DNA from 4 places in the Thermoanaerobacterium thermosulfurigenes genome. Region 1 is predicted to be linked to each of the others. Evidence: riboswitches for the same ligand, from Rfam matches in the RefSeq annotation. Region 1 holds a riboswitch; each other region holds the start of a gene.

The links. A riboswitch is a leader RNA that binds a small molecule or an ion and turns the genes downstream of it on or off. The one in region 1 is predicted to bind fluoride.
Region 2: it holds a riboswitch for fluoride, as region 1 does, so the genes downstream of both, crcB (fluoride efflux transporter CrcB) here and eno (phosphopyruvate hydratase) in region 1, are expected to answer to the same signal.
Region 3: it holds a riboswitch for fluoride, as region 1 does, so the genes downstream of both, HNR52_RS08720 (MutS-related protein) here and eno (phosphopyruvate hydratase) in region 1, are expected to answer to the same signal.
Region 4: it holds a riboswitch for fluoride, as region 1 does, so the genes downstream of both, HNR52_RS08710 (cation:proton antiporter) here and eno (phosphopyruvate hydratase) in region 1, are expected to answer to the same signal.

What each region holds. Positions count from the first base shown of each region.
Region 1 covers NZ_JBPODR010000040.1:8,033-11,265, reverse strand. The annotation lists gene HNR52_RS11310 (dynamin family protein) at 1-1,052, shown strand, start outside; fluoride riboswitch at 1,120-1,181, shown strand; gene eno (phosphopyruvate hydratase) at 1,242-2,528, shown strand; gene HNR52_RS11300 (MFS transporter) at 2,663-3,233, shown strand, end outside.
Region 2 covers NZ_JBPODR010000044.1:1,948-5,180, forward strand. The annotation lists gene HNR52_RS11465 (HD-GYP domain-containing protein) at 1-513, opposite strand, end outside; gene crcB (fluoride efflux transporter CrcB) at 556-927, opposite strand; gene crcB (fluoride efflux transporter CrcB) at 927-1,328, opposite strand; fluoride riboswitch at 1,385-1,445, opposite strand; gene recR (recombination mediator RecR) at 1,500-2,099, opposite strand; gene HNR52_RS11485 (YbaB/EbfC family nucleoid-associated protein) at 2,113-2,448, opposite strand; gene dnaX (DNA polymerase III subunit gamma/tau) at 2,518-3,233, opposite strand, start outside.
Region 3 covers NZ_JBPODR010000021.1:3,235-6,467, reverse strand. The annotation lists gene HNR52_RS08730 (copper ion binding protein) at 1-201, shown strand, start outside; gene cysK (cysteine synthase A) at 352-1,284, shown strand; fluoride riboswitch at 1,355-1,418, shown strand; gene HNR52_RS08720 (MutS-related protein) at 1,482-3,017, shown strand; gene HNR52_RS08715 (MutS-related protein) at 3,014-3,233, shown strand, end outside.
Region 4 covers NZ_JBPODR010000021.1:25-3,197, forward strand. The annotation lists gene HNR52_RS08705 (universal stress protein) at 67-486, opposite strand; gene HNR52_RS08710 (cation:proton antiporter) at 488-1,615, opposite strand; fluoride riboswitch at 1,784-1,843, opposite strand; gene HNR52_RS08715 (MutS-related protein) at 1,934-3,173, opposite strand, start outside.

The DNA.
Region 1 (3,233 bases):
CTGCTAAATTGGCGTTAGAAGGCAAAATTTCGAAAGATAATGAAGCAATTGAAAAGAGTAGAGCAAAAAAGCTTGAAGTTGACTTACAAAATTTTCTAATGACAGAAAAAGAAAAAGTATTGCTTGAAAGTTATGCTAAAAATATTGATCGGATCATTTCAATGTGCCAAACTTTTATTGAAAGCAGCATAAAATTAAAACAAATTCCTTTAGAACATTTAGAATCTAATATAAAAGCCTTTGAAAACTTTATTAGAAAAGTTGAGAAAAATAAAAATGAAATATATTTATTATTTCAAGGCGACATGAAAAATATTTTACAAAATTTTGATGAGAAAGCCGAGGAATATAAACAATATTTAAGCTTGAGAGTTTCAGAAAGAACAAAAGAACATTATAACAGCATTTTAAAATTAAGTAGAATTGATCAGAAACGAGAACTTGAGGAATATGTTGAAAAAACAATAGTAGAAGAATTTGAAATAATAAAAATGGAAATTGAAAGGGATATTGAGAAACAGTATAATGTGGCATTATCAAATTATTTTTCAAGGATTAATGAAGTCATTGATGAAATAAAATCTGTGGCAAATGAGTTGTTTGGTATAGATTTAGAATATTTTAAGTGCAGAGATGGAATTACATCAGAAAGTAAATTTACGTACAAAATAGGATATGATGTAGATGCATTGGAAATCGATCCGGTAATTTTTACTTATTTCTTGCCCAAAAAAATTGCTGGCAAGATTATATTAAATGGTATTGTAAGCAGGATTCATGTAGATATTGATAGAAATTTAGGCCGCATAAGATATGATTTGTTAAGAAGAATTGAAGAAAGTTTTAGTGAATTTGAAAAGGATATGAATTCAAAATTGCAATCTATGTTTGAAACGGTTAAAAAACTTCTTGCTAAAACAAAAACTGATTATGAACTTGACAAAGATAGCTTTCAAAAAGAAAAAGATTTGTATCTAAATATGTTGAAAAATATTTACGAATTGAAAAGCAAATTAAATGATATAATTGCCGAAATTAGGCAATCATCCTAAAAAGATATTGACTTCTACAATTAATTTGTTTAAACTATAGTTAGAAAATTATAGTTAAAAGTAAATAATTTTATTAGGTGATGAAGCTCACCTTAATTGCTAATTTTAGCTGATGGCTTCTATATAAGTATAGGAGTTATCAGCTTTTATTATTATAAATTTAAAATTATCTAAAGGAGGATACATATTATGCCACGAATTACTTCAGTAAAAGCAAGGGAAATTTTAGATTCAAGAGGGAATCCTACAGTAGAAGTTGACGTTATATTGGAAAATGGTATTATAGGAAGGGCAGCCGTTCCTTCTGGAGCTTCTACAGGTACAAAAGAAGCCGTAGAATTAAGGGAAAATGACAAAAAGAGATATCATGGCAAAGGTGTTAAAAATGTAGTTGACAATGTCAACAACATTATTGCAAAAGAGATTACTGATATGGATGTATTTGAACAAAGAAAAATAGATCATTTGCTTATTTCATTAGATGGCACAAAAAACAAGTCAAAGCTTGGTGCAAATGCAATTTTAGGTGTATCGTTGGCAGTGGCTAAGGCAGCATCGAATTATTTAAATATACCGCTTTTTAAGTATATTGGAGGCACAAATTCGTACGAACTGCCGATGCCAATGATGAATATATTAAATGGAGGAAAACATGCAGACAATACTGTTGATGTCCAGGAGTTTATGATTGTTCCTATTGGTGCAGATAGTTTTTCGACTGCATTGAGAATGTGCTCAGAAGTTTATCAAACTTTAAAAAATGTTTTAAAAAGCAGGGGCTTTAGCACATCTGTAGGTGATGAAGGTGGGTTTGCTCCGAATCTTTCGACAAATGAAGATGCATTGAAACTTTTAATCGAGGCAATAGAAAAAACAGATTACAGACCAGGAGAAGATGTAGCTATAGCGATTGACCCTGCTGCGTCTGAGTTTTATATTGATGGAAAATATGTATTTGAAGGTGAAAAAGTAAGTCGTACATCAAGTGAGTTGATTGATCTCTATTCAGAATGGATTAATAAATATCCTATTGTGTCCATTGAAGATGGACTTGCAGAGGATGATTGGGATGGATGGGCATTGCTTACGTCTCAGCTTGGTGGCAAGATTCAATTAGTAGGTGATGATATTTTTGTTACAAATCCAGAGATATTTAAAGAGGGTATAGAGAAAAATATTGCCAATTCTATTTTAATTAAGTTGAATCAAATAGGCACTTTATCAGAGACACTGGATACAATACAAATGGCTCAGAAAGCTAACTATACTACTGTTATTTCCCACCGCTCAGGTGAAACAGAAGATACAACAATGGCAGATGTAGCAGTAGCAGTAAATGCTGGACAGATAAAAAGCGGTGCTCCATGCAGGACTGAAAGAATAGCTAAGTACAATCAGCTTTTAAGGATTGAAGAGTTATTGGGAGATAGCGCTGTATTTAAAGGAAAAGATATATTTTATAATTTAAGGAAATAACTATAGAGTTTAGAAAGGATGGCTAACAGCATCATTAATTAATGACTGTTGTTAGCCATTTTGGTCTAATTTATTAATTAAAATAATTAGCGAGAAGAGCAATAAAAAAAGGACCACAGCAAAAAGGATTTGATATGATGAAAATTGATGATAAAGATAAAAAAGTGGCAATTAGTGTTATACTTCTACTTGGTATAGTTAGTGCATTTGGAGATATAACTTATGAAGGTGCAAGAAGTGTGTATGGTCCATATTTGAAGTTGTTAGGTGCAAATGCACTAATCGTTGGCATTGTTACGGGTATTGGTGAATTTTTGGCGTCTGCTATTAGAATACCAGTAGGATATGCTATAGATAAGACATCAAAACCATGGCTTTGGACGATATTAGGATATGGAATGCTTATTTCTGTACCTCTTTTAGCTATTACAGGTAAATGGCCAATAGCAGCGCTGTTAATAATATTGGAGCGAACCGGAAAAGCAATAAGAAGTCCAGGCAAAGATACTATTTTATCACATGTAAGTAAAAAAATAGGAACTGGATTAGGTTTTGGATTACATGAGTTGCTTGATCAAATTGGTGGTATTATAGGACCTTTGATTTTTACTTTTGTTATATCTTTTGCTGGTAGTTATAAGACGGGATTTATTTTGATGTGGATTCCAGCAATACTTACTGTTATATTTGTAATATACGCTCGAA
Region 2 (3,233 bases), on a different contig from region 1:
AAACACACTTACCAATAGTGGATTAAACGCCTTTCCGGATTCTAAATCAAGCCATTTCTTTATGTTTTCCCTTGTATCGTACTCATTGAGTTTCTTGGATATAATGCTGTACCTTATGTCAAATTGATCTGCTAAATATATTATCTGTGCTTCTAAAGGAATGGAGTTTCCACTAAGATGGAAATATCCGCTTCCATCCCAATTTTCATGATGATACTTGATGATTTCAGAAAACTCATCCCCTTTCGGCATTTCTTTTACGAATTCACTTCCCTTTAGCGAATGCTTCCACGTGCTGTCATGGTTAATGTCCTCAACTATATCGCTTTTTCCTATATCGTGTAAAAAGGCAGAATAAAAGATCTTATATTCTTCGTCGTTTTTAACGCCAATATTTCGTGCCAGTCTTATGCCAACATAGGCAACTTTTCTCGCATGTCCAAAATTTCTTTTTTCCATCACATCTAATGATAGCGATAACGCTGAAAGCAATCTAAAATAGTCTAATATCAAAATCTCATACCTCCCTCCTTCTATACTTCTATAGTACATTATTTAAAACAAACTTCCAATATAGTATCCTAAAAAAGCGCCAATAAGTCCAACGACGACAGTAACAGATGAATACAAAAATGCATGTATATAATGTTTTTTTCGAAAAAGATCTATTGTCTCATGAGAAAATGTGGAATACGTAGTAAAAGCACCTATAAAACCCGTCATGATAAACAATTTTACATCTTTATTAAATAGATGGACAAGCTTAGGGCTTGATAAAAAACTTAATAATAAGGCACCTGTTACGTTTATAATAAATGTTTCTAATGGCACTACAAATTCCCTACTCTCTTTTATGTGTCTGGATATTTCATACCTTAATATTGCTCCCAAAATTCCTCCAAAGCCTACTAACAGCATATTTAGCATCAATTTTCTTCACGCCCTTTAATTATTTTTGCTGTCTTATCTCCTAATTCAAATCCCATAAAAGACATAATAAATCCTATAAGTATTGACAGAAGGACATACGTTACTGCAACTGCGACTCTCCCATTTCTCATTAGATCCATAGTCTCTTTAGTGAACGTAGAAAATGTAGTGAAGGCACCTATAAATCCTGTCGTAATAGCAAGTCTTATATTGAAATTTATATTAAATTCTTCCAGGGTTAAATTTGAAATATAGCTCAGCAAAAATGACCCAAAAATATTTATAAAAAATGTCTCAATAGGAAATACAGTATGCAATATACTTTGATAATAAGTAGAAATTAAATATCTTAATATTGCCCCAAAAAAGCCGCCTACTCCTATATAGATGTATTCCATGAAAATCACCCTTCCATTTTCATTTTAAGTAATAAATATACTCCTATCAGGTAGTATACCCAATAGGAGCCATTAGCATCATCGCATTTAATGGTGAGCTCCTTCACCAGTCTTAATTATATTATAATCCAAACAAATTTTATGTCAAATTAATTTTCAGTAAACTTTAATTTACATTTCCCTTCTGCCTTCTAAAGCTCTGGACAGTGTTACAGAATCTGTGTATTCGAGGTCACCGCCTACTGGTACACCGTGTGCAATTCTTGTTACCTTTATTCCAAAAGGTTTTATCAGCTTTGCAATGTACATGGCAGTTGCCTCGCCTTCTATATCTGGATTTGTAGCTAATATTATCTCATTAATCTCGGTATCTTTTATCCTCTCCAGCAATTCTTTAATTTTTATATCCTCTGGCCCTATTCCATCCATAGGCGATATTGCACCGTGAAGTACATGGTACAATCCTCGATATTCCCTCGTCTTTTCCATCGCTACTACGTCTTTAGGATCGGAAACTACACATATGGTATGTGTATCCCTCGTCTCGTCACTGCATATACTGCAAAGCTCACTGTCAGTAAAGTTATAGCACTTTTTACAGTATCTTAAATTGTTCTTTGCCTCTAAAATAGCATTAGACAAGTTAACAACATCGTCTAAAGGCATATCTAAGATGTAAAACGCCAGCCTCTGAGCTGTCTTGCGTCCAATGCCGGGAAGTCTTGATAATTCATCAATAAGCCTTGACAATGACCTCGAATATACGTTCATTAATTAACTCACCTCAGAACAAGCCAGGTATGTTGAAACCTCCTGTTATTTTTCCCATCTCTTCTGCAATCATCTTTTCAGCACTTCTTAAAGCTTGATTTACTGCAGCCAATACAAGATCCTCCAGCATCTCTACATCGTCTTTGTCAACGACATCCGGATCGATCTTTATGCTTATAAGCTCCTTTCTGCCATTTGCCACTACCTTTACAGCTCCACCGCCTGCAGACTCCTCAACAGTCTTGTTTTCAAGCTCCTCCTGCATTTTCTTCATTTGCTCCTGCATCTGCTGCGCTTGCTTTATCATGTTGTTCATGTTAAAACCGCCAGGAAATCCTCCTTTAGCCATCCAAATACCTCCTAATTAATTTTGTATTCTCTCTTATTTATATGCTAATTTTGACTCAGTAGTGATTAATCAATCTATTATTTCTACATCGCCAAAATATTTTCTTACTGCCTCAATTAACTGTTCATCTTCATTTTTTTCTTCTATAGCAAAAACTATGTTGTAATCATTACCTGTCAGTCTTTTAATAACATCTTTGATGTAATCTTTATTTTCGATTTTATTAAGCTCTTCTTTGTAAAACACATGCTCCTTTGGATATTCTATCACAAAATTGCCATCTTTCAAATATGGTTTGCCTAAGCTTAAAAAAGAAAAAATCATCGGTCTGTCTTTCTTTATCATGCTTAATAGTTTTTTGAAAACTTCATTCACATTTATCTCAATGTTCTTATCTACTTTATCAACTATATCATCAGTTTTTTTCGCTTCTTTTTTTATCACTACATCATCAAAAACCCCCTCAGATTTTAAAGTTTTATCATTAGCGACAATATCCTTCTCTACAAACGGCATCATCTTACCGCTTTTAATCACATTCTCCAACTTATTTAGTCTATCTAATATGCTGTCTATATCAGGTGAGATTTCCGGATTTATAAGCTTAAGCAATGTTATCTCCAGCATTATTCTGGGAGATTGAGCATATCTTATTTTCCCCTGAAGATCTATCAATTTCTCTAACGCATTTGATAAAAACGCCATATCAAATAAAGATGCCTTCTCGATTACATCATTTATCTCTGTTTCTAATATCTCTTCTGACTCATCACCACATGTTTTGT
Region 3 (3,233 bases), on a different contig from region 1:
GAAACTGTCACGATTGATGTGAGAGGCATGTCATGCAACCATTGCAAAATGACTGTAGAGAAAGCATTAAAAGGTCTTGATGGAGTGTCAAAAGCGACAGTAGACTTGGATAAGGCCAATGCAACTGTAACATACGATCCTAAAAAAGTTACTATAGATGACATGAAAAAAGCGATTATTGATGCAGGATATGAAGCTTAATATTTTTATTTATGTTTAACCGCTAATGCGGTTATTTTTTATATTTAATGTATAATAAGTTTAAAAATGTTATTTACAAAAGGCTTTTTTTGCTATATAATTATTACATAAAATCCAATCGGAATAGTATAATTTAAAGGAGAGGATATAATGGCAAAGATTGCAAAAAACCTTACGGATTTAATAGGCAATACGCCGCTATTGGAATTATCAAACTACAATAAAGAAAATAATCTTGAAGCAAGGCTTATAGCAAAATTAGAGTACTTTAATCCATTAAGCAGCGTAAAGGACAGAATCGGATATGCTATGATTAAAGATGCAGAAGAAAAGGGGCTTATAAACAAAGACACTGTTATTATTGAGCCAACCAGTGGCAATACAGGAATAGCGCTGGCTTTTGTTGCAGCGGCTAAGAAATACAGATTAATATTGACTATGCCTGAGACTATGAGCATTGAAAGAAGAAATTTGCTTAAAGCGCTTGGTGCTGAAATAGTTTTGACTCCAGGGGCGGAAGGCATGTCTGGAGCTGTAAAAAAGGCTGAGGAGCTGGCAAAGCAGTACGGAAATGCATTTATACCGCAACAGTTCAAAAACCCTGTCAATCCAGAAATACATAGAAAGACAACAGCAGAAGAAATATGGAGAGACACTGATGGCAATGTGGATATATTTGTTGCAGGCATTGGCACAGGTGGGACAATTACAGGCGTTGGTGAGGTTTTAAAATCAAGGAAACCTGATGTAAAGATTGTAGCAGTTGAGCCTGCTGATTCTCCAGTTCTATCTGGTGGAAGACCTGGTCCACATAAGATACAAGGTATAGGCGCGGGATTTGTACCTGATGTCTTGAATAGAGAAATCATTGATGAGATATACCAGGTTAAGAATAATGAGGCATTTGAGACGTCAAGAGCATTGGCAAAATCTGAAGGATTATTAGTTGGAATATCATCAGGTGCAGCCGCATTTGCAGCGACTCAGATTGCAAAGAGGCCAGAAAATAAAGGCAAGACGATAGTCGTATTGCTTCCCGATACAGGTGAAAGATACCTGTCAACAACACTGTATCAAGATTAATGAAAGGATAGTATATTGATCAAAAAAGTTCTTCCATATTGATGAATAAAATGATATAATATACTTGACAATAAAAGAAGAGGATGAAGCTCCCTCATTTAATTTGCTGAAAAGCTGATGGCTTCTACAAATAATGTAGATAGCTATCGGCTTTTTATATTATTTTGCTACTTTAATTAGTTCAGGAGGTGTAACAAATGGCGTTTCAAAGTATATTGTTTATAAATGCTGAAGATATTACAAACGTTGATTTATTAAATGAACCAGTATTTTTTAAAGATTTGAACATTGATCAAATAATAGATGCAATAACATTCGGTAGAAACGAATATAACCTTAAACCGTTTTTTTATAAATCGCCTATTAACAAAGAAACAATCGTATATCGCCAAGAAATAATGAAAGAATTAGAAAACAATTCGCTTTTTATGTCTGTAAAATCTTTTTCTGAAAAATTTCAGCATATGAGGGAAGCTTTAAAAAAGATTGATAAGATTTATTATAAATATCAAAAGGAAAGATGGTTTTTAGATGCAGTTAATTTATATGTTGATGCTGTAGTTTCTTTTGCTAATGATTTAACACATATAGATTTAAATTCTACTGGCTTTATTGCATTTCGAGAATACATTTTAAATTATGTTAATAGTAATTCTTTTGTATCTTTGAATGAAGCGACAAAAAAACTTGAAGAGGACTTATCATCTGTAAAGTACAGCATACTCATAAGAGGAAACAGTATAAAAGTAAGCAAATACGAATCAGAGATAAATTATAGTAACATTGTGGAAGAAACCTTTAAAAAGTTTAAAGAAGGAGAGGTAAAAGATTATAGGAAGAAGTTTTCAGAGTACGATGATATGAATCACGTGGAAGCAAAAATTTTAGATTTGGTAGCCCAACTTTATAAAAAAATATTTGAGGAGCTTGATGATTACTGCATTAAAAATAGCCATTTTATAGATGATAAAATCGGTACATTTGAACGTGAGGTACAGTTTTACATGTCATATTTGGAATTTATTTCAAAGTTTAAAGATGTAGGATTGAAATTTTGTTATCCACAGGTTGAAAGCCAATCAAAAGAAGTTTTTGACTATGGGTGCTTTGATTTGGCATTAGCTAATAAACTTATTTCTAATAAATCGACAGTCGTCACAAACGATTTTTACTTAAGTGGCAATGAGAGAATCTTTGTTGTATCTGGGCCTAATCAAGGTGGTAAAACGACATTTGCCAGGACATTTGGACAAGTTCATTATCTTGCCAGCATTGGATGCCCTGTTCCAGGATATAAAGCGCGGCTATTTTTATATGACAATATCTTTACACACTTTGAAAGAGAAGAAAATGTAAATGAACTTCACGGAAAATTAGAAGATGAATTGATTAGGATTTATGATATTCTCTCAAAAGCTACGTCAGATAGCATTGTTATACTGAATGAAATATTTACTTCTACTACTCTGGAAGATGCTATTTTTCTCAGCAAAAAGGTAATGGATAGAATTATAGATCTGGATTTGCTTTGTGTTTGGGTTACATTTATAGATGAATTATCCACTTATAACGAAAAGACTGTAAGTGTAGTTAGTACGGTCGTACCTGATAATCCATCGCTTAGAACCTATAAGGTTGTAAGAAAGCCTGCTGATGGTTTGTCTTATGCCATTACAATTGCGGAAAAATACAGACTTACCTATGAGCATATTAAGGAGCGTGTAAACAGATGAAGACATTTTTGCTGTACAAAAATCGCGATTTTGATATGAAACAGGAATTGCCATGGAATGAACAAATATTGGTACAGGATTTAGGATTGAATGCGGTTTTTGATGCTATGGCACAAGGTGATGAGTTTTTGTACGATGTAGCTTATAAAGTCATTCTAACAAGTATAAATGATGTAAATGAGATAATTTATCGTCAGGATATTCTCAAAGATTGTC
Region 4 (3,173 bases), on a different contig from region 1:
ATTTTATAGCCAAATAATATTGAATTATCAAGGTACAGAGCTACTTTTATAAGTGCGAAGTTTGAGTTATTTTACAATAAGAACAGAACATTTTGCATGCCTTGCTATGTTTTCTGCAACGTTTCCAATAATATACCTTTTTACACCGCTATTACCTTTTTCACCCACAACTATCAAGTCACATCCATGTTTTTCTGCAAAGCGGATTACTGAATCCACAGGATGACCTGTTATCACTTCTGTAAATACTTTTATCCCTTTTTCATTAGCCAATTTCCTTGCATTTCCAAGTATCTTCCCATAATATAATTTTGCTGAATTTAAAGCCTCATCTACTTCGTCTTTTGAATTTACAAATTCCGGAATATTAGCAACCGATATCAAATATGCTTCACTATTATTTATTTGCGCTAATTCTAAAACAAATTCATATGCTTTATTTGCATATTCCGACCCATCATACGCAAGTAAAATTTTTTTAAACATTCTAAATCTTCCTTTCTATATCATAATCTTGCGGTCTGTAAAATTTTTCTGCAATTAATGTAGGTACAATTGCACTTAAAATAACTACAGTAACAAGAATAGTGTACTGATTACTTGTTATTATTTTATGAGTTAATCCAAACATTGCTGATATTGTTCCAAAAGTAAGACCTGTAGACATTAGAAGAGTTGTATACATTCCTTCTTGTTTTGAAAATTTAAATACCATAGTAGTTGGTTTTACCGCTATATATTTTGTTGCAATTTTAATTAAAAGTAATATAACAATCAAAAGAATATTTACTATTACACCATGGAGAGAGACGTATAATCCCGCTTTTATAAAGTAAAAAGGTGTAAAAATAGCAAATGCTATTGATCTCATACGGAATAATAAATTCTTTTCTTTTACAAAAAAACCTGATACCATTAATCCAAGTATATATGCCGGAAGAACAGCTTCACTATTTGCCATAGAGGCTAATCCACCTGTTAAAAATAGAAAGAAAAATAGATATTTTATTTCTAATTGCCCTACTTTATTGCCATATACTGCAAAGAATTTTTTTGTAGCAGAGGGCATAAATACAGCTACTACTACTGTAATAACTACAAATAACAACATCCACTTGTTATAGTTTGCAAAAAGTATCCCAAGTACTAAAACTGTACCAAGATCATTGATAAAACAAGCAGCTAAAATAATTTTCCCAAGTTCCGTTTCATTAAGTCCACTTTCCACCATTACAGCATACACAACTGCAACAGAAGTTGTTGAAAGAGCAATGCCAGCAATTTCAGAAGCTTTAAGAGTCCAATCTGCAACAAAATGCGTAAAAGCAAAAGCTCCTGCAAAAGGAAATATAAGAGCTAAAAGCCCTATTGTGATACTCTCTTTAAACTTTGACTTTAAGACTATTGGATCAACTTCTGCTCCGGCTAAAAATGTCAAAAAAACGCTTCCAACGCCTCCTAAAAACTCTACCCACTGATTTGTTTGAAATCCTAAATAATTGCCAGCAATAACCCCTACCAAAATCTCAATTAATGATATAGATATACCCGTCCAATCAGCAACCAATCCTGCTATCAAAGCTAAACCTAACCACCAACTATAAGTCAACCACATTAGTACAACCCCCTAATTATTCCATTTATTATGAATTTTTTTGTTAAAATGGTAGGAGCTATCAGCATCCTGGTGCATTGCGCGAGCTCCATCGCTGAACATTTCAAAATATTACACTTTTCTTAATATCACCCCCTATAAAAGAAAATAGTTCCTACTGGTTTTTTAAACCACGTAGGAACTATTAGCCTTATGGCAGTTTGAGTGAGTTCCATCACCTTTATGCATCTGTTAATACAATTATACCTAAAATATTAAAACTTTTCAATATAATAGTAAAAATAAAAATCTCAATCTCTCCATCAAATTTTAATCAAATCAAGAATTTTTAAATATCTTCTTGTACAAATCTTCTCCATAGCTAGTCTTTAGCGGTTCACCCTCAACTAATTTAAAAGATCTTTCACCATTAGGTTTTCTTTCGGCTCTTAAAAAAATCGCATTGTCCATTTTTTTATCGTACAAGCTGCGTGATAATTCATAAAGATGAGTGACAAAAAATATCTTTACTTTAACTTCCAGTAATGCACTTATTATCTGTCTTGAAATCTCTGAGCCTTCCCTTTCATTTGTAGCTGCAAATGATTCATTAAAAAGTATCATGGAATTTTGCTTTATATTATCAACAATATCACTCATCCTGCTTAATTCCTCGTCTAATTTACCGCTGTTCATTTCTTCATCTTCTTCTCTTTTAAAATGTGTAAATAATCCAATACATATATTTGATGAAAATTTCTCTGCTCCCACAAACATGCCAGACTGCATCATTAACTGCGCCAGGCCAATGCTTCTTAAAAATGTCGTTTTTCCCCCTTGGTTAGCACCTGTTATGACGAAAAGATCTTTTCTGTCAGCATTCAAATCATTTGACACTACTTTCTTTTTCATCGTCAGAGACAAGCTTATATCATATAAACCCGAATAAGAGTGTCTTCTATTCTCTGCAGATAAAGGCACAGGAAAGCATATAGGTTCACCTATTTTAGTAAGTTCTTCATACAGATTAATGCATCCTACATAAAAGGCTAATTCTGTTTTAAGCATTTTAAAAAAGCCATTAATGTGATCTGCAGACTGCGCTAAAGCATTTGCTGCAAGATTTATGCCTCTATCTTTTAATTCTGATAAAGCCTTCATGCCACTTTCATCCCGATCGGCAATGTAAAAAGTAAAAGCCGAAGCCTTTTTGGAAAAAATCTTTTCAATTAAACTCTGTTTGATTTCATTAGGCCTTCTGAGAATGTAATTAATCCCTTTATTACCTTTTCCCAATTCCGCACTTATCAATACTCCATTTTCAAATTTCAATTCTTTTAAATGTGTTTTTACAGTTTCAATGTACTCATCATTTAATTCTTTTTGTAGCATTGAAAATAATGATTTAAAACCTTCTGATTCAAATTTGTGAAAATGTTCTTCCGCAATCTTTCTCAATTTAATAAGCATATCAACATACATGTACATAAGCTCAATTGAGCTATGCAAAATTGACGATGGATAGCTGCTAAAAATGCTCCAAAAATTTTTTTTCTCATTTTCCAATGTTTCTACCGCA